3 regions of the Clostridioides sp. LIBA-7602 genome follow, and region 3 is predicted to be linked to each of the others. Evidence: riboswitches for the same ligand, from Rfam matches in the RefSeq annotation. Region 3 holds a riboswitch; each other region holds the start of a gene.

Region 1 (11,487 bases), 1.9 Mb from region 3:
CCATTATTATATCTGGGTCTTGACGCATAAAAGCTCTAAGCCCACTGGCAAAGGTAAGACCTGCTTTTTCATTTATTTGAGATTGATTTACACCAGGTAATTCATACTCTATAGGGTCTTCTATTGTTAGGAGGTTCCTATTTTCTGTATTTAATTGATTTAACATTGAATATAGTGTAGTTGTCTTTCCACTTCCAGTAGGTCCAACCACCAATATAAGTCCATAAGGAGTGTTTATCAACTCGTCATATATCTTAGAGCCATGTTCATCTATTCCTAGTACTTCTTTACTAACCATAAAATTACTCTTATCAAGAACCCTCATGGCTATCTTTTCATCCCTATTAGTTGGCATTGTAGAAACCCTAAAATCTATAGGTTTGTTATCCACTTTTAAATAGATTCTGCCATCTTGTGGGATTCTCTTTTCAGATATATTTATATCTGACATTATTTTGATACGACTTACTACTGCTTTGTATGGCGCTGAGTTCATTCTCATATATTCCCTTAGCATGCCATCTATCCTAAATCTAACACGCATGTAATTTTCGCTTTGTTCTATATGTATATCACTTGCTTCCATTCTTACAGCATTTTCTAGTATGTTGTTTACTAATCTTACTATTGGAGCTGCATTTACATCTTCTTCAAGTATTACTGTTTCTCTTACTCCACCAGTTCTATTCTTGTTGTACTCAGTCATAGCTTTATTTATTTCTGAATGTGCATAAGCATGACCTATTGCTTTGTTTATATCTTCTGCACTCGATATAAATATCTCTACATCTTTTCCTGACATACGCCTTACATCTTGAACTGCTTCTCTATCTTGTGGGTCTGACATGGCTAGACATATCTTGTTTCCATCTATTTTGAATGGAAATACAGCATATCTTTTGCATATATTTTCTGGAACCATCTTTGTAGCTAATGTGTCTATTTCTGTTCCTTCTAAAAATACACTTTCTATATCCAAAAGTTCTTTTAATACACTTATTAATAAGTTACTATCTATAAGACCTTCTTGTACTAGAAATTCTCCTAGTCTTTTTCCACTGTTTTTTTGTTCTGATAATGCCCATTTAAGCTGGTCTTCTGTTATGTATCCTTTTTCAACCAGTTTGTCTCCTATTCTAACTTTTTTAGCCACAGATTTCACTCCTTTACTATCTCAATTATATCATCATTTGTGATTGGATATAAAAGAAAATAGTATAAAAGACAGGAAGATTTTCTTCCTGTCTTTTTCATTAAATTTATAATTAAACTTAAATATAATCAAATAATAAATATATTATTTACTATTAATTACCACTACTACCATTATCCTCTAAATTATCTATAAGAATGATGTATATATCACCTTTATCTAAAGCACTAGTTAACTTACTAGAAAGATTTTCATCTGTATAAACCTTATCTTCCCCTATATCAGATACTAGTTTGCTCGCTTGTTCTTTTGTTATTGTTGCGCCATCTATCAATAATGCTAATTTTTTATTATTACTAACTTTAACTAAATCATAAGTTCCACCAATATCAGAATCTTTTATATCAGATTCTAGATATGTTTTTAAATCATCAGTAATATCTTTAGGTAACTCATTCTTATCTGCATAATAAGACAATGCTGCACTCTTAACTGAACTATAATCAGACTCAACACTTGCTACCTTAGCCTTATTTATATTACTAAATAAAGCTGGAACTGCTACTACTGCTAATATACCTATAATTGCAATTACTACCAATAATTCCACTAAAGTGAAACCTTTTTTATTCTTTCTTAACTTCATTTTTATTCCCCCTCAAATTTTTTAATTAATACTTACTTATAATATATCTGGTTAAAAATCTAAGTAAAATTATTTACACGTACTAACCAGATTTATTTCTAGCATATAACCATTTTAAAACAAAAAATGCTATGAAAATAAAAGTATCCATAAATAAATACAATTCCATAGCCGGTTGCACCACTAACTCCATATGTTCTAAGGTGCCCAAATCACAGAACATATATCAACGTTTCTATTTTTATTAAATTCAGGGTAATGCATAATTATATATACATATCCACTTATATTATATAATAGTTACCAAATTTTATCAACTAAGTTTATATTATTTATATATACCAATAATTTACATATTGAAACACAGTTCATACAAATAATTATACTATACAAAAAAAGAAACATCTCCCTACAATTATCATATATCGTAAGGAGATATTTATAAATTATCATTTAGTTTTATCATTGTCATTTCCATCCTTTGCTAATATTTATTTGAAAGCTAGAAGCTATTACAATATAGTATTTTATTAAAATCATCTATTATAAACATTCTATCTCTTTTAATTATGATTCAGCCACAATCACTATATAAATGAAACTCTTCATTTACAGATATGCTCATTGTGCAAAATTACTTTCTTTACAGTAACTTTATATAATCCAGAACCCTCTCACAAACATCAAAGATATAGAATAGATACTATTTTCAATTCTTATAAATAAACTTTCAATAGACTTTTATATTCCTTCTAGATTGTGACTGAATCATTTAAGTATTAGGGGTTCATCTTCTGACCTTCCCATTGGAAACACCTCTTTCTTTGTTTATATTTACATAATACTACATAATCTGAAATTTTTCAATACTTTTTCCAAATATTTTTTATATTCATAATATTCATATTTTTATGTACTTTTCCAGATTTCTTTTACGTATCTATACATAAATTTTAAACCATAATATTTTTCTAAAATCACATACACTCTTATAATAAATAAAAAACAGCTATATAAATTAAAATATCAAAAAAGAGCTGTTCAAAAGTTTTACATCCTTTTAAACAACTCTTATAAATCTAATAAATTAGAATAATTTACTTACTGATTCGTTAGAGAATATCATTCTTATAGCATCTCCAAATAAAGGAGCTACAGTTTTTATCTTTATCTTATCTATTCTTTTTTCTTCAGGAAGTTGTATAGTATCAAGAACTATTAACTCACTTATCTCTGAATTAGAAATTCTCTCAATAGCTGGTCCTGATAATACACCGTGAGTACAACAAGCATAAACATCTTTTGCACCAAACTCTTTAAGTGCATTTGCCGCATTAACTATTGTTCCAGCTGTATCTATCATATCATCTAATAGTATAACATTTTTACCTTTAACATCACCTATTAAGTTCATAACTTCACATACGTTAGCTTTTGGTCTTCTCTTATCTATTATAGCTATTGGCACTTCTCCATTTAAAGAATTAGCAAATTTTCTTGATCTAGTAACACTTCCTAAGTCAGGAGATACTACTACTAAATCTTCTATTTTCTTTTCATTGAAATAATCTGCTAATATTGTTCCACCTAATAAGTGGTCTAGTGGTATATCAAAGTATCCTTGTATTTGAGCTGCATGTAAATCCATTGTTAATACTCTGTCTGCTCCAGCAGCAGTTATTAAGTTTGCAACTAATTTAGCAGTGATTGGATCTCTTGCCTTAGCTTTTCTGTCTTGTCTTGCATATCCATAGTAAGGAATAACAGCTGTTATTCTTCCTGCTGATGCTCTCTTTAATGCATCAATTAAGATTAATAACTCCATTAAGTTATCATTTACTGGGCTATTAGTAGATTGTACTACAAACACATCACAACCTCTTACTGTCTCGTTCATGTTTACACATATTTCACCATCACTGAATGTACCTACTTCACAGTCTAGCACTGATACACCTATATAGTCAGCTATTTTCTGTGCTAACTCTTTCGATGAATTACCTGCAATAATTTTAATCTCGCTTCCGCTAGTATTCATTTATGTAACCCTCCTGAAAATTTTAAAATCCTAATGAATATAATTTATAATAATTTCAAGCTAAATTTATTAGCCAAAATAATAAACTAATACTTATTTACCTTCTGCATCTTTTTGGTTCTTCTTCTCTACCCAACCTTCTTTAATAACTTGTCTTTCTCTAGCTATTGCCAAAGCTCCATCTGGAACATCGTGTGTTATTGTTGAACCAGTTGCTATATATCCTTTTTCTTCTACAACTACTGGTGCAACTAGATTGGAATTTGAACCTATAAATGCATTATCTTTTACTATTGATTTAAACTTATTTTTACCATCATAGTTTACAAAGACTACTCCACATCCTATATTTACATTTTTACCAACATGTGCGTCTCCTATGTAAGAAAGATGAGATGCTTTTGAACCATCTTCTATAATAGCATTTTTTACTTCAACAAAATCACCTATTTTTACATTGTTTCCTAAGTTACTCTTTGGTCTTAAATATGCATATGGACCAATAGTAGTATTTTCTCCAACTTTACTATCAATTATAGTTGAATTTTTTACTTCTGTACCATCACCTATTTCTGAGTTTGTTATAGATGAATTCATTCCAATTATACAATCTGAACCTATCTTTGTTTTTCCTTGTAACATAACACCTGGATATATTATAGTATCATTACCTATCTCAACATCAGATTCTATATAGGTAGAGTTAGTGTTTATTATAGTCACTCCATTTACCATATGAGATTCATTTATTCTTCTTCTCATAATCTCTTCTGCTTTTGATAATTCTACTCTTGAATTAACACCCATAAGCTCTTCAATAGTTGAACCTGCAAATGCACCAACTTTAAGACCTTTATCTCTCATTATTTTAGCAGTATCAGTTAAATAATATTCGCCTTGTGCATTGTTATTATTTAACAAATCCAATGCTTCTCTAAGGCTCTTACCATTGAAACAATAAATTCCAGAGTTTATCTCACTTATCATTTTTTCTTCTGAATTTGCATCTTTTTGTTCCACTATTCTAAGAAGGTCGCCCTTCTTATCTCTTATTATTCTACCATAACCTGTTGGATTTCCAACTCTTGTTGTAAGAACTGTGGCATGATATTTATTTTCTATATGATATTCAAATAATTTTTTTAGTGTCTCTTCCTTTATAAGTGGAGTATCTCCACAAAGTACAACTATTATATCTTCATCATTAATATATTCTTTAGCCATCTTTACAGCATGTCCTGTTCCAAGCTGTTCTGTTTGCATAGCTATTATAGTTTCTTCTGCTAGTTTTTCCTTTACTACATCAGCTTCATGCCCCAAAATCACAACAGTATCTTTCACACCTGATTTTTTTGAAACATCTATAATATGGTTAACCATTTCTTTTCCACATACTTTATGAATAACTTTTGGGTATTTAGACTTCATTCTTGTTCCTTTGCCTGCGGCAAGGATTATAGCTTTAAAGTTCATTGATACACTCCATTCAATCTAATTTAATTTTATTCGTATTATTCTCTCAATCAATATACATTATAATACATTTATTTGACAATTTGTATACAACATATACATTATCACTAATAATATAGCACTTTTTTACTAAAAAGTACATATTTTAATACAAATTCTACATTTAAAAAGAGCCTAAATGTTCGGGCTCTCTCCATTTTATATATTTATTATTATTCAGCAGCTACTTCCCATTGAACTAATGCTTCATGATATGCTTGTAAAACTGCATCTTCTAAAACTTGTCTCATTTCTGCATTTATTGGATGAGCTATATCTCTGAAATTTCCTTCGCCTACTTTTCTGCTAGGCATTGCTATAAATAGGCCATTATGGCCTTCTATAACTTTTATATCATGTACTACAAACAAATTATCGAAAGTTATTGAAACTATGCATTTCATCTTACCTTCTTCTGTTAATTTTCTTACTCTTACGTCAGTTATCTTCATACCAAAATATCCCCCTTTGATTTTGACAGAAATTAATTTATATTAAAATTATTATCGCTGGAATAAATTAATATAAACTGTTTTTTAAGTAATTCTATGAACAACTAGGGATATCCTCTTTTTATTTTTACATATTTTTCTAAATATTTTTTTTATTAATCTTCATCTATCTCAAATTCAAATTCTGAATCTTCTTCATCTAAATCTTCATTTCTATATTCATCTTTAAAAGTCTTTAAATTTGGCTCTACTACTATTTTATCTCCATTGACATCCAACTGAATTAATGAGATATAATCTTTTACCATCTTTTCTGAAGGATTTGTTGTAGATATGAATACTCCAGTACCTATAACTTCTGCACCAAATTCATTCATAAGGTCTACCATTCCTTTTATAGTACCTCCACCCCTCATGAAATCATCTATAATTATAACTTTACTGTCTGGCTTAAGGGCTTTTCTTGGCAAACTCATACTCTCAACCTTAGAGCTTCTATTTCCACTCACATATGTCATACTAAGAGTAGGACCTTCTGATACTTTTATATCTTTTCTTATTATAACTAGAGGTAAATTCATAGCTTTTGCAGTCATAAGTGCCATAGGTATACCTTTTGTCTCCATTGTCACAACATAATCTGCATCTACATACTCAATATTTGAGGCAAATATCTTTCCTATTTTAGCAGCTATTGTAGGGTCATAAATTAAATCAATCAAGTATAAAAAACCACCAGATAATATTCTAGACTTGTCGCATATTTTCTCACATAATTCCATTAAGAACTCTGCATTTTCTGCTATAGAAGTTTTAGGTATATATTTTACTCCTCCTGCTGCTCCTGAGATAGTTATAACTTTACCTAAATGCAGTTTTTCAAATACATTCTTTACGACTAATAAATCTTCACTTATTGTTGATTTTGCTGCATTAAATTGATTTGTAAAATAACTTAATGTATATATTTTATTTGGATTGTCAGATAGTATTTTAACTATCGCTCCAATTCTCTCTGTTCTTTTAAATTTCATTACTATTTCCTCCTACAAGTACCTTTATATAACGTTAAACTAACTAATGCATAACAATTCTTATTGTGGTATAATATTACTTATGTTTTATTATATTCAAAAATAAAATACATATAATATTATATGCATATTAATTATAAAATATTGAACATTATATTATTATACCACAAAAATAGTTCATATTGTAGGACTTAATTAAAAAGAAAGGTGGTTTTATTATGAATATACACTTTATAGGAATTGGCGGTATCAGCATGAGTGCATTAGCTGAAATATGTATCAATAAAGGTTACCAAGTTTCAGGTTCGGATTCAAACGAATCATACCTATTAGACAAACTTAGAGACCAAGGGGCAACTATCTATATTGGTCAGAAAAAAGAGAACATATCAGATAATGTAAATATGGTTGTTTATACAGCAGCAGTTCATCCAGACAATGAAGAACTTATAGCTGCTAAAGAAAAAAATAAATTAGTAATGAACAGAGCTACTTTTTTAGGTCAAATCATGAGGGAATATAAGAATTCTATAGCAGTTTCTGGAACACATGGAAAGACTTCTACAACATCTATGTTATCCACAATCTTTGAATATGCAGACTTAGACCCAACTATACTAGTTGGTGGTAACTTAAGTATGATAGGTGGTAATGTTAAGATAGGTAATTCTGACCACTTTATAACTGAAGCATGTGAATATGTAGATAGCTTCCTTAATTTTAACCCTAAAATATCTATAGTCCTAAATGTTGAGGAAGACCATCTTGATTATTTCTCTGGTATAGATGAAATCAAGGCTTCTTTTAACAAATTTGGTAAGCTCTTACCTCCAGATGGCTATTTCATAATAAATGGTGATGATGAAAATGTCGATGACATATTATATGATGTTAAAGCTACTATTATAAAATACGGTAGAGACTCTGATAATGATGCTGTAATAAAAGATATTCACTTTGACAATGGTGGTCATGGAATATTTAAAATAGAATATCAAGGAAAAGACTTAGGAGAATTTGAACTTTCTGTATATGGTCTTCATAACATATACAATGCATCTTCTGCTATAATAGCAGCTCTTGTTTCTGGTATTGATTTAGAGACTATAAGAAAAAATATAAAAATTTATAAAGGTGTAGGAAGAAGATTTGAAGCTAAAGGATATTATAAGAATGCTTTAGTAATAGATGATTATGCACATCATCCAACTGAATTAAAAGCTACTTTAGCTGCTGCTAAAAAATTAAAAAAATCTACTTTATGGTGTATCTTCCAGCCACATACTTATACTAGAACAAAATCTCTTTTAGGCGAATTCTCAGAGGCATTCTATGCTGCTGATAAAGTTATAATAACAGATATATATGCTGCTAGAGAAAATGACCCAGGAGATATACATTCTAAAGATTTAGTTGAAAAATTATATCAAAACAATGTAGATGCTATCTACATAAAAGAATTTGAAGATATAGTAAAATATTTACATGAAAATGTTAACGATAATGATTTAGTAATAACTGCTGGTGCTGGTCCAATTTATAAAGTTGCAGACTTGTTGGTTGAAAAATAATATATAAAAAATAATTTAGGCTATCAAATATCTCATTTGATAGCCTTCTTAAAGTCCTATTTCTTTCCAATCTCAAATATCTCATTTTTAAGGTAATCAAACAAACTTGTATGAACTTCATAATAAGATACAGTTTTCTTAGAAGTAACTTTCACATAATCTTTTCCCATTGTTTCAACTTTTACAGCAAAATTATCGCCTTTTATGTCTATAGTAAAGTTATATTCACTTCTTTCCTTACTTTTCTCAGGCTGAACTTTTCCTACAACCCTCTTTGAAATCATCTTATGTGCTAAATCATCAAACTTCCATCTATGAACTTTTTTAATTTCTTTTCTATGAGATATAGTCACTTCTTTCCAATCTTTATAGTGACTTAAAAGGTCAAATGAGGTATATATACTCTCATCTAAAAGCTTCTTAAAAGCATTCTTAGAATCAACTGGAACTTTATAATACTCTTCCTTGTTTACAGTATATACTCTAAAAAAATTAAGGTCTGTAGAAAATTTAACGCCATCATCAGAATATCCTTCATAAACTGCTTCATAAGAAGATGTAGTATTTCTTACTTTCTTAAAATCTGAGAAAAAGAACTTTATGTCATTCCACATATCTTCTTCAATTTTTATGTTTTCTATATTTTTGTCTGATATATAAATCTTCTTCTTCTCTTTTATTTGAGTCATTAAAGACCTAGTATCTTCTTCTTCTCTTTCTACCTTCTTTGGAACTTCACTTTTATCCTTTTCCATATTCAATCCTATTTTGAAGGATATAAAGTATATTATAAAGAAAACAACTACTCCTATTAATATCGCAGCTTTTTTCTTTAGTTTTCTTTTCTTACTCATTTAACCACCCCTAGAGTTTATAATCATAAAACAATTATATAACTTTTTACACTTTTTTTTAAGGTTTAATTATTTATTACACTTATTTCCTTGACAATTAGTACATGGTTCAACGTGAACCGTTATACCTTTTACAAATTCCATATGTTTTATTATATGTTTTTCCAGTTTAGTAGCAATGTCATGACCTTGTTTAACTGTCAAATTCTCATCAACGCATATAGTTAAATCAACATATGCCATAGCCCCATGTTTTCTAGTCTTTATATCCCCTAGATTCTTAACACCTTCTGTATCAGCTACGATATAATTTAATTCTTTTATTTCTTTTTCATCAACTGAAACATCCATCAATTCATTAACAGAGCTTATAAGTATATTGATTCCTACCTTAGCTACAAATATAGCTACTACAACTGATGCAATTGGGTCTAAAGGCTTAAATCCTAAAATAGAACCTCCTATACCTATAAAAGCAGCTACTGAAGATAATGCATCCGACCTATGATGCCAAGCATCAGCTTTTAAGGCTGGAGAATTTATCTTTTTAGCAACTTTTATTGTTATTCTATATTGATACTCTTTTATCAAGATTGAAATAACTGATACCACTAATGGTAATATTGATGGGACATGTAATGCATCTAGGTTAAATAAAGATTTAATTGCTTCTATACCTATTGTTATAGAAACAAATATAAGTAATATTGATAATACGAATGATACCAATGTTTCTGCTTTCTCATGCCCATAATTATGCTCTCTATCTCCTGGTCTAGAAGATACATAGTTACCTATTAATACTCCTACAGAACTTATGATATCTGATGCTGAGTGTAATCCATCTGCAATCATTGCACTAGAATTACCAATAACCCCAGCTATCATCTTAATTATTGTTAATACTATATTCCAAAGTATCGACTGTATGGTTATTTTATTTGCTTCCTCATACCTTGTTTCCATTTTTATTCCTCCTTATAAAACAACTCTAACTATTCTGAACCTCCCATGACTAAAGTCACAGGGTTCCTGCTTCATAGAATTTTGCATACTAAAATATGTCTTACAAACTCTCCACAGGCTATCCCCGTAGTTCCTACGGCTCTTACATAAGTTATCTATTTTAAACTCTTATTAGTCTTAATCCTTCTTTTAGTATATTTATACTTGCATTTATATCTCTATCGTGAGTTACATTACAACAAGGACAAATCCATTCTCTTATATTTAAATTCTTCATTTCCTCGTTTTTGTACCCACATTTATTGCATATTTGTGAACTTGCAAAGAATTTACCTACCTTTACAATTTGTCTACCATACCAATTAGCCTTGTATTCTAATTGACGAACAAATTCTGACCATGACACATCAGAAATTAAGCGAGATAGTTTACTATTTCTAGTCATATTCTTTACTTGTAAATCTTCTATGCAAATAATATCATTCTCTCGTATTAATTTAGTAGATAGTTTTTGTAGAAAATCCTTCCTTTGATTAGCTATATGTTCTTGAAGTCTTGCAACTTTTAATCTTGCTTTATTTCTATTTAAACTACCAATTGTTTTTCTCGATAGTTTTCTTTGTAATTTAGCAAGTTTATTTAATGACTTCTGAAGATACTTAGGATTTTCTATAAAGTCTCCACAACTTGAGATACAAAATTCTTTAACTCCTAAATCTAAACCTATCTGATTATTAGTATTTTCAAATGCTTCAATATCTATATCAGTACAACATAATGATACATAATATTTACCACTTGGTTCTTTGGATACTGTAGCATTAAGTATTCTTCCTTGAGGTACTTGTTTATCTCTTACTTTAACCATACCAAGTTTAGGTAATTTTATATATTGACCACAGTACATAATATTTCCATTTGTAAAGTTAGTTCTATATGAAAATCTATTAGTTTTCTTTGATTTAAATTTAGGAAATCCTGCATTTTCTTTAAAGAATTTTTTATATGCGTTTTCTAAATCTTTTAAGGTGTTTTGTAGTGAAAATTTGTCAGGTTCTTTAAGCCACTCTAATTCTCTTTTTAAATTGGTCAAATCAGAACTGCACTGTTTATAAGTAAAAGTTTCTTTATTATTTTCATAAACTTCTATTTTTTTAGCAAGATACTTATTATATACAAATCTACAACATCCAAAAGTTTTGTTAATTAACTCTTGCTGTTTTTTATTTGGATACATTCTAAACTTATATGCTTTTTCCAC
Region 2 (11,487 bases), 1.1 Mb from region 3:
AAAAGAAGAAATAGAAGAACAGTAAAATAGTAATTTAAAAGCCTTTTCTCGAATATATATTAATTTGAGAGGAGGTTTTTTTATGGGAAAATCTAATTATATTTTTAAAGGTCTAGGATATGCGTATATAATAACTTTGGCTGTTTTATTAGTGTATAACTTATTTTTGACATTTACAGATATTGGTGGAGATAATATAACTATGGTTGCATCATTTATAACTACCATTTCTGCAGCTATAGGTGGTTTTTATACTTCAAAACACATGAAAGAAAAAGGTCTTGTGTATGGACTTTTGGTTGGACTTTTGTACATAGTATGTATTTTTTTAACTGTGTTTTTAGCACAAGAAAAGTTTGTGTTTGAAGTAGGAATGATTTATAAGTTATTGTTAATATCAGCAGCGGGAGGTATTGGAGGCGTATTGGGTGTCAACTTTAAATAGAGTTTATATTAGAGTAGTTTTGTGATATAATCAATAGGAAACAATTAGAAATGGAGGCGTTGAAAATGGAAAATAAACATGTAAAAACTTTATCTCAAGCTACTTTAAAGCAAAGTGCTGCAAAAGGTGGATGTGGAGAGTGTCAAACTTCTTGTCAATCAGCTTGTAAAACTTCTTGTACAGTTGCAAATCAAGAGTGTGAAAGATAGAAAATTATTGACTTAGTTATTTTCAAGAGGGTACTTCAAAATGATTCTATTATCATTATGAGGTATCCTCTTTTGTTTTACAATGATTATTGTGATAAATAGTAGTATTAAACTTTGTAAAATAGTATTAAATTAGTGATGTATATTTAATTTAAATATAAAGGATTAATTAGCAAAAACTAGTATGATAGTATGCTCAAAATATAAAATTTTATACGTCGATTTTTAAAATTTAAGTTAGTAAATTATGTAAACACATAAAATATATTGAAAAATAATATTATATATAATATTATTTATATGTGGGAAATACGAATATAAAAAAATCAAAAAATAATATTCGGAGGACATAAATATGTTAAGCAACAAAAAGAGAAGTATGGCAATAGTAATGGCAGGAGCCACAGTTATGAGTGCAGCAGCACCAATATTTGCAGACAACACTGTGTCAGAAAATGTTGATAAAAGTTACACAGTAAGTGCGAAAGATTCTACTAAATTAATTGAAGAAGTTAGAAAAGCATTAGAGATTAAATTTGAAGAGACAAAAGCAGGAGCAAATGTAAATGATAGAGTTTACGATATAAAAGTTGACAATGTAAATTTAACTAATGCAACTCAATTACAAAACAAAATAAACGCATTAGTAGAAGGACAAAGTTTAAAAGTTACTATACAAGACAAAGGTCATCAAACTCTAGGCGGAAAAGTAGTCGACTATAAAATTGAAAATTACAAAACAGCTCAAGAAATAGTAGATGCAGTTAATGCTTTCAATGTAACTTTAGCAGAAGATTCTGATAGCAAATTAACAGCAACAATAAAATCTACAAGTTCAGTTGAAGTAAAAAGAGCGAAAGATTCAAAAAATGTTATTACTATAAATGTGGGAGACCAACACTTAGATTTCTCAAAACAAATAATATCAGAAGAAAGTGCTTTTGAAGGCTATGAAAAGAAATATAGTGATATAGAATCAAAAGAATTACATACAATAACAGTTAAAAATGCAGATTTACAAGATGTATCAGCAGAAGATTTATTCGATGGAGTTAGATTAACTACATCAGGAAGAGAAATAGTTAATAAGGTTAAAAATGGATATTCTTTAACATTTGAAAATGTAGCAATACTTACTCAAGAGCAAGAAGAGAGTGATGATAAAGATAAGCCAGAAAAATCAAGCTTTGATATGATTTTAAGCAAGACAAATGAAAAGCCAGAAACAATGAGTATATCAAGTAAAAACCATAAGTTAGTAAGAGATTTACACAAAGTATTAACTGATGTTAAAGATGGAAAAGAATTAAAGGTGGAAGTTTTATCTGGAGATTCAAGATTTACAACAGCAGTAGAGGTTAGCAAAGAGAGATTTAATGATGGAGTAGCAGAAGCAATAATCTTAGTTGGAGAAGATGCTATAGTTGATGGATTGGCATCAGCACCACTTGCATCTCAAAAAAATGCACCAATACTATTATCAAAGAAAGATTCATTACCATCAGAAATAGAAGCTGAGATATTAAGAGTACTTGGAAGCAACTTATCTTCTAAGAAAATATATATAGTAGGTGGAGAATCTAAAATATCAAAAGAAACTGAAGAAAAACTTGCTAAGTTAGGTGTAAGTAAAGTTGAAAGAGTTTCTGGAGAAGATAGATTTGAGACTTCTTTAGAAATAGCAAAACAATTAAAAGATACATTTAAAACTGCTTTTGTAGTGGGTGGAAATGGAGAAGCAGATGCTATGAGTATATCTGCTAGAGCTGCTCAGTTTGGTGCTCCAATAATAGTTACAGGTAACGAATTGGATGCTAAAGCTGAGAAGTTATTAAATGGAAAAGAATTAGAAATAGTTGGTGGAGAGAACTCTGTATCAAAAGACGTTGAAAATAAATTAGTTGAAATAGATTTAAATAATAAAGTTGAAAGATTAGCAGGAGAAAACAGAAAAGATACTAATGCTAAAGTAATCAACAAGTACTATGCAGGAGCAACTAAAGCATATGTTGCAAAAGATGGTTATGTAGGTGGAAATGGACAATTGGTTGATGCACTTACAGCAGCACCACTTGCAGCTAGTGCAAAAGCACCAATAATATTAACTACAGAAGAACTTTCTAAGTCACAAGAAGAAGTAGTTGAATTAAGACTTAAGAATACTACTAAGTTAGTACAAATAGGTGAAGGAATAGCTAAAAATGCTATTGAGAAAATAGCAGAAAAGATAAACTTATTTACTAGAAACTAATAGTATATAAAGTTTAAATTTGTAAGTTTATTTAGATAATGTTTAGCTAAGTAAGATATAATATAGATAATAAATAAGTATAAACAATTAAAATAGAAATAATGACAAGATGGTATCTTAAAATAAGTTGGGATACCATCTTTTTATTGTTTTTGATTATTATATCTTGTAGTCAATGTATCTTAAGATGTCTATTTAAAAAACTTTGTACATAAGAAAGTTTATAGAAAATAAATACTTATTAAATTATATTGTTTTGAGTGTATAACTTAATAAAACTTTTGAGACTATCACTTAATTAAAGAAAATAAGTTATAATGTTTTGAATTTATGAATAATAAAAACTTTAATTATATTGTTTGAGTTAGATGGATAACTATGGTATCATATATAAAATATGGTAACAAAATTGTAACTTTTTATTAAGTTTAAGTAAAATCAATATAACAAAATTATAAAAACTAATATTGGGGGTAAAAAAATATGAAGAATAGTAGAAAGATATTTGCTATAGGACTTACACTATTTTTAGTAATGGTAAATACTCCTAGAGTAAATGCGCTCACATCAGTTGAACAAATAAAAGGAACTGACAGATATGAGACAGCAGCAAAAATAGCAGACAAACAAAACTACAATACAGCAATACTAATCAATTCGGATAATAGCTTGTCAGATGGCTTGAGTGCAAGTGGTTTAGCAGGAGCATTAAACGCGCCTATTTTAATGACAAAACAAAATCAAATCCCAAATACTACTATGGAAAGATTAAACAAAGCAAATACTATATATATAATAGGTTCAGAATCGACAATAAGTAAAAATGTTGAAAATCAGTTACTATCTAAAAAGAAGGTTGTACAAAGAATATTTGGTGAGAATAGATTTGATACAAGCATAAAAATAGCTGAAAAAATCAAAGAAATCAAACCAATAGATAAAGTAATTATAGCTAATGGATTTACAGGAGAAGCAGATGCAATAAGTGCATCACCAGTAGCAGCAAGAGATGGAGTACCTATAATACTTACAGATGGAAACAGTGTAGGATTTGATACAACAGGATTAAAAAGTTATGCACTTGGTTCTAGTGAGATAATAAGTGATGAACTGGTTAAGAGTACAAATTCTGTTAGATTGGGTGGGAAAGATAGATTTGATACCAATAAGAGAGTTATACAAGAATTCTATAAAAACAGTAAAGAATTTTATTTAAGTAAAGGTATGCAACTAACTGATGCATTGGCAGCTTCTACAATAGCAAAAAATGCTCCTGTAGTTTTAGTTGAAAATGGTAGCAACAAGAGTATTTTAAGTGGTGCAGATAAATTGACTGTACTAGGAGGAATAAATCAAAATGTCATCAAGCAATGTATAAATCAAGCTTCACCAAATCAACAAGGATTGTACTATAATCCAAATGATAAAGTATTTAAGGATAGAATAAAGGGAAAAATATATGCTCTTACAAAACAATACAGAAAAGAGAATGGAGTAAGAGAGTTATCTGTAGCAAGTAGATTAGAAGGTCTAGCAAATGACTGGTCTAATTTAATGGCAAATAAAAAGACCTTATCTCATACTATAAATGGTAAAAATTCGTATTCTACTTTTTTGAAGTATCTAGATTGGAGTGAGATTAAACCTGGATACATTTCTGTTCAAGGGGAAAATATAATTAAGTATAAAATCCCAGATAAGCCTGTATATACAAATAGGGATGCAGATGATATAGGAAACTTTATTTTTAATGAGTGGAAGACAAATCCTGAGGAAGGTACAAATATGTTACATAAGGGATATGAGATAATGGGATTTGGATTAACTATGACAGGTGATAAGACTATATATGCAACACATGAGTTTTATGGAAGATATAAAGAATAAGTATTTATCAAGATTTAGATATTTTAATAATAATATATATAAGCGCTGGAAATATATAATAAGATAATAATTAGAAAATAACGTATAAGTAATGTATTTATAATGATAAAGAATATTTATATTAACATAATAATATAAATATTCTTTTTTTGTATTTTAACATAAAAAAATTGTATTAAAAAGTTTAAATATAGTATAAAATGGGTATAAAAGCATTGAAAATTAAATGGCAAAATTAGGGAAATCTAATGACGCAAAACTATAGGGATTAAAGCTTATAAAGCCATATCAGCCAGTTGCTAAAAAGAGCAAGTTCTTTTTATTTATAATAAAGATTCTCTTTGAGTGTCTTTTTTTATTGTCTGAAACTATAGCATTTAAATTCATGGAAAATTAAAGATTTATTGAGGGAGGATTGTTATTTCATGAAAAAGGCAATATCTTGTGTACTAGCAGTGTCCATGTGTAGTGCACCATTGAATGTTTTTGCAGAGCCTATATTAGAGGGAAAACTAAGGGCAGTTGAAAAATCAGTTACAGAAAAGCTAAAGGGGAATCTAGAAGTGGATTTAAATTTTTCACTTCCAATCAAAAATAATGAATCAGAAAGTATAACTGATATACAGCTACAATTAAAAGATGGTAGTAATAATAGTGGGATAATAAAACTTGGAGGTAAAAATTCAGGAAGTATAAATATAGGAACAGATTCTATAGACTATACTATCAAAAAATTATCTGCAAATAGAAGTGAAATAAAAGAAAAAGATGAAAATATATCATATTACAATATTATGTTCAGCAATTTACCTGTTGGAAAATACAAGGTAGAAGTCTCTGGAAGTGGATTTAAGAATAAAGAAGTTAACGATATTGATATATCAAGTTATTCTCAAAGGGTTTTATTAAGTAATAGAGCAAGTGTAGATAGTAAAAATAAACCTTTAAACTATGAACTATTCTTAATAGGTGATGTAAATGGAGACGGAAAAGTAGATAAAAATGATTATAATGAAGTTTTAGAAAATATAGATTCAAATAAAAAAGAATATGATTTAAATAGAGATGGAAAGGTAGATATTGCTGACCTAGACTATGTACATAAAAATCTAGGACAAAATGAAAATGCAAATAGTCTAGAAAGTATAGTACCTACCAATCCTATAGTAGATACAAGTAAGGTAACATTAGAAGAAAATAGTGATACAAATATTCAAGGTACTGTAGAAGATTTGTTTAGTGGAGAAAACAATGGAGTTACAATATCTCCAGCAAATAAAGATGATAAAATATCAGAAGAAAAACCAGCAGTAATGGATATAGCTTTATCAGAAGCACTTGATATGGAAGTCATAAATATTAAAGCTCCTGAAGGGAGTGCTCCAGCAAAAGGAATAGTTGAGGTTACGGATAAAGATGGTAATGTTCAACAGATTCCTTATGAAAACAAAGAGTATGTGAAAACTTTAAAAGAAGAACAACAAGAAGAAGTAAATAATAAAGAAGAAAATACAGAGCAATCTGATAATAACTCAGATAATACTCAAGAAGAAAACAATGATAAAGAAGAATCAGATTCTAATACAAATGAACAAGAAAACAATGATAAAGAGAGTAATGATAAAGAAAGCTCATCAACTGATAAATCTGATTTAGACAAAAATACACCAAAAGAAGATAATAATATTAGTAAAGATGATAACTCTACGACATCTACATATAGTAGGTCAGCTTTAGAAACATATGCAGATGTTCAAAATAGCGATATAGTGATAAATCTTGGCAAACAAGTAGCAGTAAAAAAGATAACTATAAAAATAACAGCTACAACTGCTAATGATAGAAATCTTGCAGAAATATCTAAAGTTGAGTTTTTAAATAATGTTTATAAAGAAATACCAAAGCCAGAAATGAATATACCAAAAATTAATAAAATAGCAACTAGTACTGCTGTTGGAAATGAAAAGGTATCTTTTTATTGGAACAATGAAGTAAATGTATCTGCATATGAACTTATATTAGATACGATTGATAGTAAAGGTAAAGTATTATCAACTAAAAAATTACAAACTAGCAAAAATACTATAGAAGTTAGAGATATAGAAGCATATGGATTATATAGAGTTAGCATACAATCTTTAAATGGAGATTGGTCTAGTGGATACAAAGATGCAACATCAGAGAATTTAGATGGAGTACCAGAAAATGTAGACTCAAACTATAAGCCAATACAATTTAGCCCAGATAGTATATTAGAGTTTCAAGTTGTTCCAGATACAAAACCAGAGCCACCAGAAGGCATAAGCATTAAAGGAAGATTTAAAGCTCTTGATGTAAGTTGGAAAAATCATAAACAAGCTAAAGATTTTGACTTATATTACAGAGAAAAAGGTTCTAATGGCTCTTGGATAAAATACAATGATAAGCTTATTCGAGGAACAAGCTCAAAAATAGAAGGGCTTAAAGATAATACAACGTATGAAGTTAGAATGACAGCTACTAACCACTTGGGAACTAGTGGAATGTCTAAAATATATCTAGGCACAACTGAAAGTGTAGATGCTCCAACAACGCCTAACTACAGATTGATTAATACTCCTAAATCTGATGCTGGATTTGGAATACCAACTAATCATATAGTTGATGTCACTTATCCAGCTAAATATGATGCAAGTGAATATAGTGATAAAAATCCATTTGATAAATTTAATATAGTAGATGGAGACTTTACAACACATTGGACTTTCTCAGAATACAATGCTGCTGAGGGAACAAATAGAGGTCCAATCATAACTTTTGATAAAGCTTATACTATGGATACTTTTATGGCTACACCTAGATTTGATATTTCTGATAAGACAATTAATGACTTTGAGATACAGTATTGGGATGAAAATGGTCAATTACACAATTTAGGAGATGTACCTTTTGAAACAAAGACAGACCCTGTAAATAATAATAAATACGTGATGGTTAGATTAAAAGAACCAATAAATGCGACTAAGATACAAGTTAGTGTTTGTTCTTCTTATTCCTATAAAGCTAATATATCAGAGATTAAATTCTATGAGTATGACAGTATAGAAAAAGAGGTAAGAGACTTATTTACAGACGATTTACAAGTTGAATTAAAAGAAGGTATAACTCAAGAAAAAATAACAGAACTAAAAGATAGACTTAATATTCCAGATACAGCAAGTGGAGAATATCATCCATATAAGACTGTTATAGAAAGAGAATTAAAATTAGCTCAAGACTTATATAATGATAGAGCAACGCTTACTGATGTGACTACTGTCAATCAAGATATAAATGTATCAGGAAAATATAAAGATAAGAGTGGAAAATATACTGTTAAGTCGAATAACTTAGGTATGGGAAATGACTGGCAGGCATTGGGAGTAGCTGCTAGGGCTGGAGATGAAATTACGATATATGTTGGAAGTAAAAGTGGTAAGACTCCTAAGTTAATATATACTCAATATTATGGAGAGTCTGGAGCATATAAGAGTGGAGAAATAAATCTTAGCACTGGTAAAAATGTAATTCAGCTGAGTAAGCTTCACAGCTTAGATGCAGAACGTGGAGGAAGCTTATATATAAGATACCCTTATGATACTCCAAGTGGTGGAGATATAAAAGTGCGTGTAGCAGGAGCTACTAAGATACCACACCTTAACTTAAATGGAATGATAAATGACAATAGCCCTGAGGGAGTTTCTAAGTCTAAAGAAAAAATAAAAACTTATATAGAAGAATTAACTAAATATAAGGATGAGATAAAAGGAGAACCATACTATCCAGGAACCAATATTGGTAATTCATATGGATATTCAGAAACAACAGGTGTATTAAATACTACTGACATTGAAAGTGACAAAGTAACATTAAACGTTCCAGCAACAGCTGTATATCAAGGAATATCAAAAGGAAACTCTGATTTAAATACACAAGTAGATAGACTATATAATAGTATGCTTGCATGGGAACAAATTATGGATTTAATATACTCTGAAAGAGGAGTATTTAAAACACAAGATTTAGATGGTAATGGAACTATAGATGATAATGAGTTTAATATAACTAAAAATGATATGGCTCCAAAATCTCGTATGAACATAAAATATCAAAGAATGTTTATTGGAGCATTTATGTATGCTTCTGGTCTACATGTAGGAGTGGAATACGGTTCAGTTCCAGGGCTTATGAACGGAGTGCCTTTCCAAATAGATGCTAATGGAAAAGCTAGTGGCGGAAGTTTATTTGGATGGGGAATAGGTCATGAGATAGGGCATGTTACAGATATAGGTAAGATGACATACAGTGAGACTAGTAACAATGTACTTGCACTACTTGCTCAGACATTTGATGATGAGACACATTCAAGACTTGAAGGTTCTACAATGGACAAGATATATGAACATGTTACTTCAAATAGTTTGGGGATACCAAGTAACGTATTTGAAAGACTTGGAATGTTATGGCAATTACATTTAGCATATGATGATGATTTTACTGGTTCAATGTTAAAGAATAATTCAGATGCTGATTTAGGTAATGATTCATTCTATGCTAAAATTTCTAGAAAATACAGAGCACTTTCAAGTGATGACCCAATAAATAACTTGCCAAAAGACCAAATGCTAGTTGCTATGGCATCAAGTGTTGTTGAAAAAGATTTAAGAGACTACTTTAAGGCATGGGGAGTAGAGATTACACCAGAGCTAAACAGTATAATGGATAGTAAGAAGTTCGAAAAAGAGACTAGAAAGATACAGTATGTAAATGATGAGGCTAGAAGAAAGATTTTAAATGAAAACATATCTAACATGGCAGAAGATACTAAGGTAAGTGCTAGTTTTACTGATGGAGTGCAAAGTGGCTCTTTAGTTAAATCTAATAAGATATCTATAGATTTAGATGTTGATAAAGATAAAGATAAAATATTGGGATATGAAATAATAAGAAGTGATGGAAACTACTTAGATGGAGAAAATGGAACTCAAGTAAAATACAGAACAGTAGGTTTTGTGGATGCAAAAGGAAATAGTAAAGCTCAATTTACTGACAATATATCTCCTCTTAATAACAGAGCATTTACATATAAAGTAGTTGCATATGACTATCACTTAAAGCCAACAGCCGAGTTTGAAGTTGGTACTGTAAAATTATCTGATGAAGGAAAAATTAATAAGTCAGCATGGTCATTTATAACAAATACTGTTTCTGATGGTGATATTAGAACTGAAAATGACTCACATGGACCACTACAAAATCCTGAAATTGATAATATAAAGGATAATGATGCAAGCACTACTTATAAAGGAAAGAGAATTAGTAAAGCTGAATGGAACAAAGACCCACAAAAAGACCCAGATATAAATGTAGAAGAAAATCCATATATAATAGTAGATATGAAAGAGACATTACCTATAGTTGGATTAAAGTATATAAAACCAAAGACAGAAGCTAGAAAGTTTTCACTAAAAGGACTGTTTAGTCTTAGAAAGGATACTAGCACAACATACAGTCCATTGACTACTTACAAGATACAAGTAAGTAATGATAAAAAAACTTGGGAAGATGTGAGTAAAGGAACTTTTGAATATGGACAAGACTTAGTTGGTGGAGGAAAAGACCAAGATAATGAAGCTAGAGTTACATTTAATAAAGATGGTAATCTTTGGACTTATCAAGCTAGATATGTAAAATTAATATCAAACAATAAGTCTAATATAGAAGTTGCAGAGCTTGATGTAATAGGGCCTCCAGGTGATAATATAGAGATTGGAACAGTGAATAGTGCAGACCAAACTCGTACTAATGGAATTGGAAGGTTAGCAGAGGATTATATCTATCAAAGTGATGACCCTGATACAAGCGAAGATGAAACAGCTAAGATTCCAGCAGGTTCAATAGTAATTACAGGGGAATATAGTGGAAATCCAGCATTTAATTTACCATTACTTGTAGATAAAAACAATAAAACTATCTCTGGAGAAGCTCTTTTATTTGCAGAGGTGCCAAAAAATGGACAATTAGGTGAGATAAGCAAAGGTACATGGGTTTATTATATGCCAAAAGAAGACTTCAACTCTTTAAGTGATAAGGTTAAAGCAGAACTTTATAGATACAATGACCTTCAGGGAGATATTCCAGTAGGTCAAAGATTTGTAAGTGATACAATGTATGTACCTGTGGAAGCTAAAACTTATGATGAGTTAAAGACGATAAATCTTACTGATAGTAATAGTAAAGCTAGAAAGGTTACCAGAGGTATTATTGATGTGAGTGATAAGAAGGTAGTTACTGTAAATAATAAAGTAAAGAGCAATATTGTCAGAGACAAATAGTATGTGAAAGTCTGAAAAGACTAAGATAGCAGTGTGATATTGGGCATTTTGTGTGAGTAGTGGCTAAAAAATAAAAAAGTAATTTGTCAAAAATAAAGTATGTATAATGTAACTATAAATTTAGGGTAATTTATAAATTAAATATAAGAAGCTAGATGGATAAAGGATTTTATTCATCTAGCTGATGATAGATAAGGACGGGTGTTGATGAGTAAAGGAAAATCTTTTATAAGAACTATCGCAGTGTCGAGTATGGCAGTAGCTATAACTGGAAGTGCGACATGTGCATATGCTGCTCCAGTGTTGCAAGGAACAAAGTCATATGAAAAGGTGAATACTATA
Region 3 (11,487 bases):
AAAATATCAGAAAAGCTTTGTTCATATTGTGCTAAAAACAACTTTATTACTTCATTAAATATTTCATCCTTTGATTTAAAATAGTGATAAAACATGCCAACTTCTCCACCAACACTATCTAAAATCATTCTTATAGAGGTGTTCTCATATCCATACTCTAAAAACAACTTAAGTGCATTATCAATAAGTTCATCTCGTTTACCACCATTTAATATTCGTTTTCGTGCCATTTTTGTATCTCCTTTTAAACAGCATATTATTCCGTTCAAATTATATCATGCTATTAAATAAACATCAATAATTAACAAAACGTTGTTCTTTAAATTACCATCTAATTAATAATAAAATCACATAAAACAACTATATAATTTTCATTGTTGTATTTAATAAAATTTCTTCTTCTTTCTTTTAATAAATATTAATATAACTAAAACTATAACAACAAACATAACTATTATTGACAGTACCAATTTTGATAAAATATTATATCTCCTTATACCTCGACTTTTGTGTCTATTTAGAATTCCATGTCCATAAGTTTTAGTTCTTGTAGTCCTTTTTTTTAATTTCACTCTACTTTTACTAGATTTACTACGTTTGTGTCTACTTTTAGATTTAATAGTTTTAAACCTAGTATTATTAGATTGATAACTCTCTTGTGTTGAAGAAATGTATACACTAGAATCAGTAATAACTTCTGCCTCAACTTGTAATGGATTTATAATGCTGATTATAAGTAAAAAAGATATAATTACTCCAATCAACTTTTTCTTTTTTTTCATATTTTCCCCCTCATAAAAACTTATATCTAGTTTATTATAGTATATATTAAAGTAAAAATTACAAAATTTTTCAAATTTCTTATATGTTTTCTTATCTTTAATATATTTTTATTCTGTAAAGTTTCTCTTTTGTTAAAATTCTTTAAATTAATAGTAAATTATGATACTTAGTACACAAAATACAAATTAAATCTACTTTCAACTAAATTTTCCATTTATAATTAAGATAGCTTAATTAATTTATTCTGTTTAGTATTAAATGATGATTTTTACAAAAGAAAAAGAATCCTATGATTAGGATTCTTTTTCTGAGATTTATTAGTGTATTTAAAGCTTACTAGTATCCAATTATGATAAACTTAAATATTCTTCTATATACTGGTTATATACATATCCAGAATATCTTTTTCCACTTTTATCAATATTCACTCTTGCCCATTTCCCAACACTATAACATACTTCAACTTTAAAACCATCAGGAATTGTAGTTATAATTCTAGAGTCTAATGTTCTGTCATTTCTAAGTTCTAAACTTAGACCATTTGTTCTTATATTTCCTACATAATTCTTTTTTCTATCTTTTACCATGTTGTTACTATTGTTTTTAACATTGTTTAATTTTTCTAAATATTTATAAAGTAACCATCCTTTGTCATAATTACTTTCAACTTCTGCCCATATTCCATCAACACATTTTAGCTTGACAATTTTACCTTCTGGTATACTTTTCAACTTCATACTATTTATGTCTGGTCTTTCTCTTAAATTTAATTTAATTTTAGTCTTAAAATTGATGCTAGATTCGCCAAAATTTTTTAACATTAATTCAGATATCATCTTAAGCCCTCCTCTTGCCAAATATTAAGTTATTAAAAATATATACTTTCAACAAATACTTTTAACAAAAAGAATCATTATCTTTTTGGCAACTGGCTGACATGACCTTTATTACATAAAGATTTTAGTCCCTATAGCTTTGCGTCATTAGATTTATCTAATATTGCCTATATCTGAATAATAACATAATTTGAACAATTTAAAAATAATATTACCTCAAATTTTATATTAATTAAATATAAATTAAATTTTTAATTAATAATAAGCAAAAAATACCTTTATATTTATTAATTTAATTATTATTCTTCATAATTCATCTAAAAAATAGTAATTTATCTATGATACTATTACTTTTAACAAATCTTTTTTAATAAATATTAATACATAAAAATAATCAATAATTTTTTATATACTTAATTAATATTAAAAATTATTGATTAGTAAAAAACTAAAAATAAAATATATTAATTATATTCTTTTTTAAAATTCTTACTAATTTCTTTAGGGTATATTTTGTATAAACACTTTATCATAAGAAGTTTATATTTTACTTTTTTAATAACTTGACAAAATAGTAATATTATTATATTATGATTATAGACCGACGGTCAGTTTAATTTTTATATATCTATGACTAATATAAAATAAATCTAAAATATTCAATACAAAATTTTTAAGAAATGAGGATTATTTATGCTTAAGAGAATATTATTAAAAGATTTAACTCGAAACAAAGTGATAACAATTACTCTATTTATTTTTATTTTGCTTGCATCAATGCTGGTATCTAGTGCAACGAGCATCATTATAGAACTAACTCATTCCATGACTTCTTTGTTTCAAAAATCCCATGCGCCTCATTATGTTCAAATGTATTCTGGCAAATTAAATCAAGAAGAAATTGACAAGTTTTCAGCTAAAACTCCATATGTAAAAAAGCAACAAACTACTGAACTTTTAAATATAAATGGAGCTAATATTTTTTTAGGAAATAAAGGAGAAAATCAGGCTAATAGTGTACTAGAAAATAGCTTTACAAAACAAAATGATAAATTTGACTTTCTATTAGATATGGAGAATCAAATAATGCAAATACAAGATGGGGAAATAGGAGTTCCTGTATACTATATGAAACAATGCAATTTAAAAATTGGAGATACAATAAAAATTATTAAGGGTAGTTTCTTTATGGAATTTACAATAAAAGATTTTATACGTGATGCACAGATGAACCCTTCTCTTGTTACTTCAAAGCGTTTTTTAATCAGTGATAATGATTGGGGCACTTTAAAAGTTACTATAGGGGAAAGCGAATATCTAATTGAATTTCTATTAAATGATATAAATAAAATTAGTGAGTTTGAAACACTATATCAATCAACTAAGCTCCCACAAACAGGTACATCAATAACTTATTCCACTTATAAACTACTAAATGCTTTGTCTGACGGAATTGTAATTGCTATTGTCATCTTAATTAGCATTCTTCTTATTACAATTTCTATTTTATGCTTACGATTTACTTTAATTACAACGATTGAAGAAGACTACAGAGAAATTGGTGTTATGAAAGCCATTGGTATTCAAAATAGTAACATCCAAAAACTATATTTGATAAAATACGTATTAATTTCATCTTTTGCAAGTTTTCTTGGCTATATATTGTCGTTATTCATAGGAGTTTTTTTTACAAAAAATATTTATATTTATATGGGAACAGTAGATAAAGATATCTTTAGTATTCTTATTCCATTTATAAGTTCAGTTCTTGTATTTGTAGCTATTGTATTCTTTTGTAAACTTATACTTAAAAGATTCAAAAAAATATCAGCAGTTAATGCATTAAGAAATAATCATTCTACAAACTCTGTAATACATGGATATAGCTTACAGCTATACAAAACCAAAATGACAAATGCCAATATATTTCTAGGGTTAAATGAAGTAGTAAGAAAATTTACTGTCTATGGATTGCTTTGTTTTGTCTACATGATTTGTATTTTCCTCATGATTGTACCACTTAATTTTCTAAATACTATTCAATCACCTGAATTTATTACTTATATGGGCGCTGGTAAGAGTGATATTCGTATTGATTTATCACAGACAAATCAAACCCAACATCTTTTTAATTCTATATTACAAAAAATTAACGATGACAATGATGTTGAAAAATATGAATCCTTTACAACAAGTTCATATAAAATAAAAAATAAAAATGGCAAAGTAGAAAATATGAAAATAGAAAATGGAAACTTTAAAACTTTCCCACTTACATATGTAAAAGGTTCTGCACCAACAAAAGAAAATGAAATTGCACTATCTGTTATAAATGCAAATGAACTAGAAAAAAGTATTGGAGATAATTTATCTATTTTCTCAAAAGGTAAAGAGTTAACTCTTACTGTTAGTGGCATATATCAAGACATTACACATGGTGGTAAGACTGCAAAAGCTATGTTACCATCTAACAAAGATAATGTTTTATGGCATGTCATAAATTTAAATTTAAAACCTGGAGTCAATGTAGCAGATAAATTAGAACAATACAGTATTGGTTATTACCCTGCTAAAGTTACAGATATAAATAATTATATAAGTCAGACATTAAGCTCTATTATCAACCAGTTAAGACTTGTTATAAAATTAGCTGTTGTCATATCTATTGTAATTTCTTCACTAATTACAGCAATGTTTTTTAAGATGCTCATTGCCAAAGATACACCACAAACAGCAACTATGCTTAGTTTAGGATTTTCTACTAAAGATATACGTATTCAATATATTACTAGAGCTTTATTAGTACTTATAATCGGAGTTATTTTAGGAATTATTATGGCAAATACACTTGGACAAAAAATATCTGGTTTACTACTTTCTGGTATCTCAAATCTTCAATTTATAGTAAATCCATTAATTGTATATATACTTTGTCCATCAGCTTTAATTCTCACAGTATTAATTACTATTATAGTAATTAATAGAGCAATCAATAAAATAAAAATTATGTCTATTATAGAGTAAGGGGTATGTTATGAATAATATTATAGAAGCTAAAAAAATTATTAAAGAGTATACTATTGCTAAAGGAAATATGCAGCAAGTTTTAAAAGGAATAGATTTATCAATTCAATATGGAGAATTTATATCTATTATGGGTGCTTCTGGGTCTGGTAAATCAACATTACTGCATAACATAAGTGGAATGGATAAATTAACATCTGGTATAGTCAATTTTTCAGGTGAAATGATTTCTAATATGTCCGAAGAAGCATTATCAAAACTTAGATTAAAAAATATGGGCTTTATATTTCAACAAAGTAATTTACTTAAAAACTTAAATATATTTGACAACATAATTCTCTCAGCTTACTTAAATAAAGAAGAAAGTCGTCAAATAATCAATGAACGAGCGACAAGACTTATGGAAAAAATGAATATTTCGGAAATAAAAAATAAGGATATTACTCAGGTTTCGGGAGGTCAACTTCAAAGGGCTTCCATATGTCGTGCTTTAATTAACAACCCGAAAATTTTATTTGGAGACGAACCTACAGGTGCACTTAACTCCAAGCTAACAAATGAAGTAATGGATATTCTTATAGCTATTAATAAATTAGGAACAACTATTATGCTTGTAACTCATGACGTCAAAGTAGCAGCAAAGACAGAACGAGTATTATTTATGTCTGATGGTATGATTGTTGGTGAAATTAAATTAGGAAAATTTAATAGTAATGATTTAAAAGAGAGAGAAAATAAACTAATAAGTTGGTTATCAGAGTTAGGTTTTTAATTTTATTAAACTATCTTCTTTATATACTTTAAAGCTGATGACTTATTCAATATTTGATGCTAAAATATAATTAATAAAATTTAATTATTAGGTGATTACATTATGAATATTACTAAAGGCATAACTTTACTCTTAACATTATCAATTGTAATATCTGTAGCAGGATGTTCTCAAAAAAATGCTAGTTATGTAGCAAAAAAATATATTGATAGAGTGAACTCTGGTGACTATGAAACAGCATATAGTTTACTAAGTAAAGATAGTAAGAAAGAAATTAGTCTAGAAAATTTTGAAGAATTTCAAGATATTTTAGTTAAAACAAATAGAGTAGTTAGTTATAAAGTAAGTAAAGAAAAAAATATAAAAAAATATAATTATGGTGGAAAAGAGTATAAAAATGTGGTTAAATTAGAAGAATCTTTTGAGATAAAAAATATTCTTCATAAAAGAAATGATTCTTTAAAAATTAATAGATATTTTATAGTTGAAAATAATAAATACAAACTCTTATTGCATGAAAGTTTCAAGAATGATTTTTCCATTAATAGTATGGCTCTTGCTCAACTTACACTTGAGGATTATAAACTGGAAACCATTAAAGAAGTTGAAACTCTACTGAAAAAATCAATTTCTATTAATCCTACTGATTCAGATCTTTATTATGCACAAGCATGCAACTATATGCGTTTTGATGGTTTTCCTGATTCTTCAGATGCAGTAGATAATGCTTTTGATTCAATTAATAACGCTTTAAAATATTTAGATAAAATAGATTCTGAATACAAAAAAAAGATGAGTGATATATATAACCTAAAAGGAGTTATACTTATGGCTAATAAAAGATTTGATGAAGCAAGACAATGTTTAAATAAATCGTTATACTTTAATAAAGATAACGAAGATCCGAAATCCAATCTAGAGTCACTAAAAAGTCATCTAGACTAACTATTTAGCTTTTTATTTATAGGAAACATTTCATATATGATTAAATATTAAATCATAATTTTTACAAAACTAATTACAATTTTAAATTATAAAAACTTATTGCTATATAAATATTAATCTATAACAATAAGTTTTTTATTTAAATAAAAACATGTAACTGTTAAGACTTAGTTATAAAAATTTAGTTTGGCAATCTTAATAATTTTTCAATTATATTATTAATAATATATTGACTAAATTTACATCACTAAATATAGATATTATTTGTTAAATACTCTACACTACATATCTAAAGTCATCTAAATTACATTACCTTTATAATATACAATCTAAACATTAGGATATCCTCTAAAACAATAAAAAAGAAGGTATAAAGAGCTACCCTCAAGCTCAATATACCTTATAAATATCTAAACTTCATTTTTCACTAATTTTTCTATATCTTTGATAATATGTTCTTTAGATTTTTTTCCAGCTATAGCATCAAAAATTGCAACAGCTTTTTTTTCTCCAAACTTTTCTGCTACATCATTAAAGTCTAGAAATCTAACACTTTCTTTTGGTTTACCAAACATATAACACCTCTCATATATTTTTATATATTTATTATAACTTCTATATGTTTATTTTTCACCAATAAACGTTAGACAAATTAGTGCCTTTATTTTTTTAGTCTGATTTTACTTTCAAAATTCTTAACAAAAACAGTTTATTCTACTCTATAAATAAAAATAGACAATTTAATTTGTAGGAAACTTGATAATAAAATACAGTAAACAAAACTTTGTTTGTAAAAGTTTTTTATTAAAATTTATGAGAATTATAAAAAATTAATAAAAGAATAAAATTTAATTCAATTTTAAACAACCTATTATCAATAAATTATTGTTATCAAAATTATATATTAAACTCTTCTAAAACCTTTATTGCAAACCTTGCATTTGGATATGTAATAGACCCACCACCAATTACACCTATTTTTATTGCTTCTATAATTTCATCCTTACTTGCCCCAGAGTTGATACACCCCTCAATATGATAACAAATACATTCATCACATCGACTTAAAATAGAAATAGCTAATCCCATTAATTCCTTATTTTTTTTGCTTATAGCTCCTTCTGAATAAGTCTTATCATCAAGACTTCCAAATACTCTAAAAAATTCATCTGTTTCATTTAATTTTTTATTGTAAAACTCTCTATATTCCTTCATTTCTTTAGTGTTCATGTCCTGCCTCCTATATTTATAAATGATTTCTTGTAAGAGTATCACACTATACTTAGCCTTTCAATATTAAATCAAACCTTTTAATTTACATTCAATAGACTAATTTATATAGATTATCAAAAACTTTTAATAACCTACTACTATTTTTATTAAAGAATATTTTTTCAGAGCTAAAATAAGTGTATTAATAAATTTTTAATTATATATTTTAGCTCTGAAATGTATTCTATTTATCCAAATATTATAATAGGAATTGATTGTATTAGTTATTTCTAATTGAAGTTCTATATATCAAATAAGAATATATAAATGGCAGTATTACAATTACAAAAATTACAAAGATATTATAAAGAGGGATGCTAATAAAAGCATTAATAATTAATAATATCCCACCAATAATCCAAATCCATCCAGCTAAACGATGTGTCTTATTCCAATTTTCTTCATCATTAAGAGCCCATGGAGAAATTATTCCCATAGAATAATTTCTCTTACATTTAGGAAGATAATTTCCAAATAAAATAACTACTATCCCCAAAATCAATCCTGTATAAAAATTAAAATCCAAACTAATTCCTGTTGAATACAAAACCATCATTATTTGTAAGATGACTGAAAGTATAGCAACTCCCCATTTTGATAAATTTTGCATAACATTTGAAAAACTAGCCTTTTTAGGTTCATTTTCAAGTCTAAACCATGTATATAAATGAACACATAGCATTAATAATGGTACTCCAAAAGCTGCTATAAACTTTGGAGCATAATTATCTGGATTCCCATAACTATCAAAATGAATTGCAACTTCATTTGGTAGTCTCTCGTAAAAATATATTGATACAATAAATGGTATAAAACATATTAATGTAGATAAAATAAATTGCTTATTTATCGCTTTTTTCATTATCTTTTTCTCCCTTCTCCATAAATTGTGAAAACCAAAGCATAACCTCTTCAAAAACCGAAATGTTTATTTCATAGAAAATAAAATTTTTATACTTTGTCTCAAATATGAGTCCTGCCTTTTTTAATTGAGATAGATGATAAGAAATTGTGGCATTTGTCATATTAAATTTTTCACTAATTTCTCCTGCTGACATTTTATTCCCCCTTAACATAAGTAATATTTCTCTTCTTACAGGGTCTGAAAGAGCTTTAAACGTTTCTGGAAAACCCAACACCATCACCTCTCTATTTAGAATTCCATCTAATTAGAATATATCATAATTATTATTATATTTCAACAACTATTTAGATTTTTTTCTAAATAGTTGTTTTAAATTCTCAAATAAAGTTTTTATTCTTTGTAAATAAGTTGATTTTACTCACATTTTATTTCTATTCAAATATCTTAATTTCAAAAAATAAAAAAGCTTAGAAATTAACTCTAAGCCCTTTTATTTTATATCTTTCCTATATTTAAAATATAATGCATACTATTATGCAACATATTCATATTTTGCTTTGTATTCTCTCATTGCATCATTCCAAGCTTCTTGTACTGTAACACCTTTTTTACTAGCAATTTTTTGTGCCAATTCAATTATCTTCATAGCTCTTCTTGATATATTCATAAATAACTCCTCCTACAAATTATTATATATTTCATACCCATAAAATCAAATTTATATTTTTTGATATACAACCTTTATAGATACAATATTACAATTTATATGTGTATTACATATGAACTATATTAGAAGATAATTAGAACTTTCATAAAATTATTTGATATATTTTAATATAAAAACTCACAATTAATTATAAAAGTTAATCAATTAAAATAACGTTTGATATACCAATTTTGTAACCATAAACAATGCCATTGCTAAAAATATTGGTTTTATCATCTTTGAACCTTTTTTTATAGCAACTTTAGCACCTACATAAGCACCTATTATCATAACTAGTGCAAACACTATAGCAATCTTATAATATACTTGACCATTTATCATAAATAATAACAATGAAGTTATATTACTTGTTAAGTTTAATATTTTTGTATTTGCAGAAGCATGTAAAAAATCATATCCATATATTTTTATAAATCCAAAAGTTAAAAAAGTACCTGTCCCAGGTCCAAAAAAACCATCATAAAAACCCATTACCAAAGCCATAAGCATACCTAATCTTAGGTTTTTCTTATTAATACCTTCAAAATTATCTTCTTGACCTAAGTTTTTAGAAATAAAGGTGTACATAGCCACTACTAAAATCATTATTACAACTAAAACATTTAATATATCTTCACTTATTGATAGTACACATCTTACACCTAAAATGCTACCAATAATAGTAAATGGAACTAATTTTTTTAAAAGTTCATTATTGGTTTTACCAGATTTTGAATATCTATAAGCACTACTTATACATCCTGCTGATGCAGCAAATTTATTTGTACCAATGGCAAGATGCACAGGAACTCCAATAGCCATGAGAACGGGCATACTTATAAGTCCTCCCCCTCCTGCTATAGAATCTACAAAGGCAGCTAAAAAACCCCCTATACATAAAAAAATAATTGCAAACATAAAATTCCTCCACATATTCTATCTCAAATTTATTAACAACATATATCTTACATAAACTACAATCTTATTCTATGTTATTTGTTTATTATTATTATTATTTAACAAATGTTGGTATTCCAACGATTTATTAGTATTAGTTTGTTGTTTATGTTTTATTATACTTAATTTAAATTTTTCCTATTCTTTATTTTCGGTGGCAAGATGGTGGCAAGTTTGGTTTTGCCACCCTTGTTTTTTAATTACAAAATTAAAGTATAAAGAATTATTACCTCACCAGTTTATCTATAACTATATCCTATAACAATAAGATTATGTAGTCAATTAGATTGATTTGATAATTATTGATGCAAAAACAAGGTTGTTTGGAGAAATGAAAAAAGCACTCCCCAACATGAGAATGCTTAGTTACAGATATAAAAGTGTACTGCGAATACACTTCTATTTTTTTATTATATCACATGTTCTAGGTTGTTAAAAAGACCTATTTAAATCATTTCTAAGGTATGTTGAGTAATGTTAATGTATATATTAATATAATTATAACATGTCTTATGTTTTAGTATGATAATTTTCATTCGTTTTATTATTACAGGTTATACTATGGTTTTCATACTTTAACATCAACTAAATGAATCTAATTAAGATTACTAGTTAATAGCCTTTTTGATTTCTTCATCTTCTAGTTTACAATCTAAAACTTTATTGTTTAGGTTCAACAATAGAGTCTAGAGAATCCTTAAATTTCTTCTGTATTAACTTTCTAGAATTACTAACAGAAGATTGATGTTTGTTTAATGCATCCTCAAGAATATCAATAGATTCATTTATATCACATCCATATTTTTCAAACATATAAATTATATAAAATGTTTTTTGATCATAATATTCAATATGTTCTTTTTTGTCTTTATATATCTTTTCAATTTTAAAATAAAGATTACTATATTGTATTGCATTTTCTAATGTGAAATTTTCTCCTCTAAAAATTTCATCATAATATTCTTGAAATAACTTTTTCTTTTGGTTAGATGCTCTATCAGGATATCCATTAACCGAATATAGTATTTGAGCTAATCTTTCTTTTGATATTCTATTTTCATATGTATAATCATCATCTCCAATCATACCTGCTTTTCTAACATATAATATTCCATTTGCTTTGAAATATTCTTCAATCTGAATTTGTATGCTATCTACTGATTTCAAATCGGCTGGTGAAATTGAATTTTGACTATTCGTATACTCTGCTATTTCATTTTTTAATTCACTATCATCCTCTATTTTAAATATTCTTACTAGAATAGAAGCTTCTCTCAATTTGATAAACTTCAAATCATCTTTTTCATTTTTAAAGAACTCATATATA

Evidence for each region. Region 3 has a riboswitch for cyclic di-GMP ahead of ACTG45_RS10555 (SH3 domain-containing protein). Riboswitches for the same ligand answer to the same signal wherever they lie in the genome.
Region 1: it holds a riboswitch for cyclic di-GMP, as region 3 does, so the genes downstream of both, ACTG45_RS18900 (type II secretion system protein) here and ACTG45_RS10555 (SH3 domain-containing protein) in region 3, are expected to answer to the same signal.
Region 2: it holds a riboswitch for cyclic di-GMP, as region 3 does, so the genes downstream of both, ACTG45_RS15505 (M60 family metallopeptidase) here and ACTG45_RS10555 (SH3 domain-containing protein) in region 3, are expected to answer to the same signal.

What each region holds. Positions count from the first base shown of each region.
Region 1 is NZ_CP196991.1:4,072,329-4,083,815, forward strand. It holds gene ACTG45_RS18895 (GspE/PulE family protein) at 1-1,153, opposite strand, end outside; gene ACTG45_RS18900 (type II secretion system protein) at 1,308-1,799, opposite strand; cyclic di-GMP riboswitch class II at 1,960-2,045, opposite strand; gene ACTG45_RS18905 (ribose-phosphate diphosphokinase) at 2,887-3,837, opposite strand; gene glmU (bifunctional UDP-N-acetylglucosamine diphosphorylase/glucosamine-1-phosphate N-acetyltransferase GlmU) at 3,931-5,310, opposite strand; gene spoVG (septation regulator SpoVG) at 5,523-5,801, opposite strand; gene purR (pur operon repressor) at 5,957-6,835, opposite strand; gene murC (UDP-N-acetylmuramate--L-alanine ligase) at 7,054-8,406, shown strand; gene ACTG45_RS18930 (hypothetical protein) at 8,463-9,260, opposite strand; gene ACTG45_RS18935 (cation diffusion facilitator family transporter) at 9,330-10,226, opposite strand; gene tnpB (IS200/IS605 family element RNA-guided endonuclease TnpB) at 10,387-11,487, opposite strand, start outside.
Region 2 is NZ_CP196991.1:3,288,519-3,300,005, reverse strand. It holds gene yajC (preprotein translocase subunit YajC) at 1-25, shown strand, start outside; gene ACTG45_RS15525 (TIGR04086 family membrane protein) at 83-445, shown strand; gene scfA (six-cysteine ranthipeptide SCIFF) at 511-654, shown strand; gene ACTG45_RS15515 (cell wall-binding repeat-containing protein) at 1,010-2,905, shown strand; gene ACTG45_RS15510 (cell wall-binding protein Cwp9) at 3,389-4,792, shown strand; cyclic di-GMP riboswitch class I at 5,011-5,096, shown strand; gene ACTG45_RS15505 (M60 family metallopeptidase) at 5,218-11,145, shown strand; gene ACTG45_RS15500 (cell wall-binding repeat-containing protein) at 11,353-11,487, shown strand, end outside.
Region 3 is NZ_CP196991.1:2,189,159-2,200,645, forward strand. It holds gene ACTG45_RS10545 (TetR/AcrR family transcriptional regulator) at 1-230, opposite strand, end outside; gene ACTG45_RS10550 (hypothetical protein) at 384-782, opposite strand; gene ACTG45_RS10555 (SH3 domain-containing protein) at 1,131-1,619, opposite strand; cyclic di-GMP riboswitch class I at 1,704-1,797, opposite strand; gene ACTG45_RS10560 (FtsX-like permease family protein) at 2,313-4,643, shown strand; gene ACTG45_RS10565 (ABC transporter ATP-binding protein) at 4,654-5,415, shown strand; gene ACTG45_RS10570 (NTF2-like N-terminal transpeptidase domain-containing protein) at 5,518-6,360, shown strand; gene ACTG45_RS10575 (hypothetical protein) at 6,771-6,935, opposite strand; gene ACTG45_RS10580 (carboxymuconolactone decarboxylase family protein) at 7,258-7,590, opposite strand; gene ACTG45_RS10585 (SdpI family protein) at 7,853-8,494, opposite strand; gene ACTG45_RS10590 (autorepressor SdpR family transcription factor) at 8,475-8,774, opposite strand; gene ACTG45_RS10595 (hypothetical protein) at 9,030-9,164, opposite strand; gene ACTG45_RS10600 (sulfite exporter TauE/SafE family protein) at 9,369-10,121, opposite strand; gene ACTG45_RS10605 (AIPR family protein) at 10,821-11,487, opposite strand, start outside.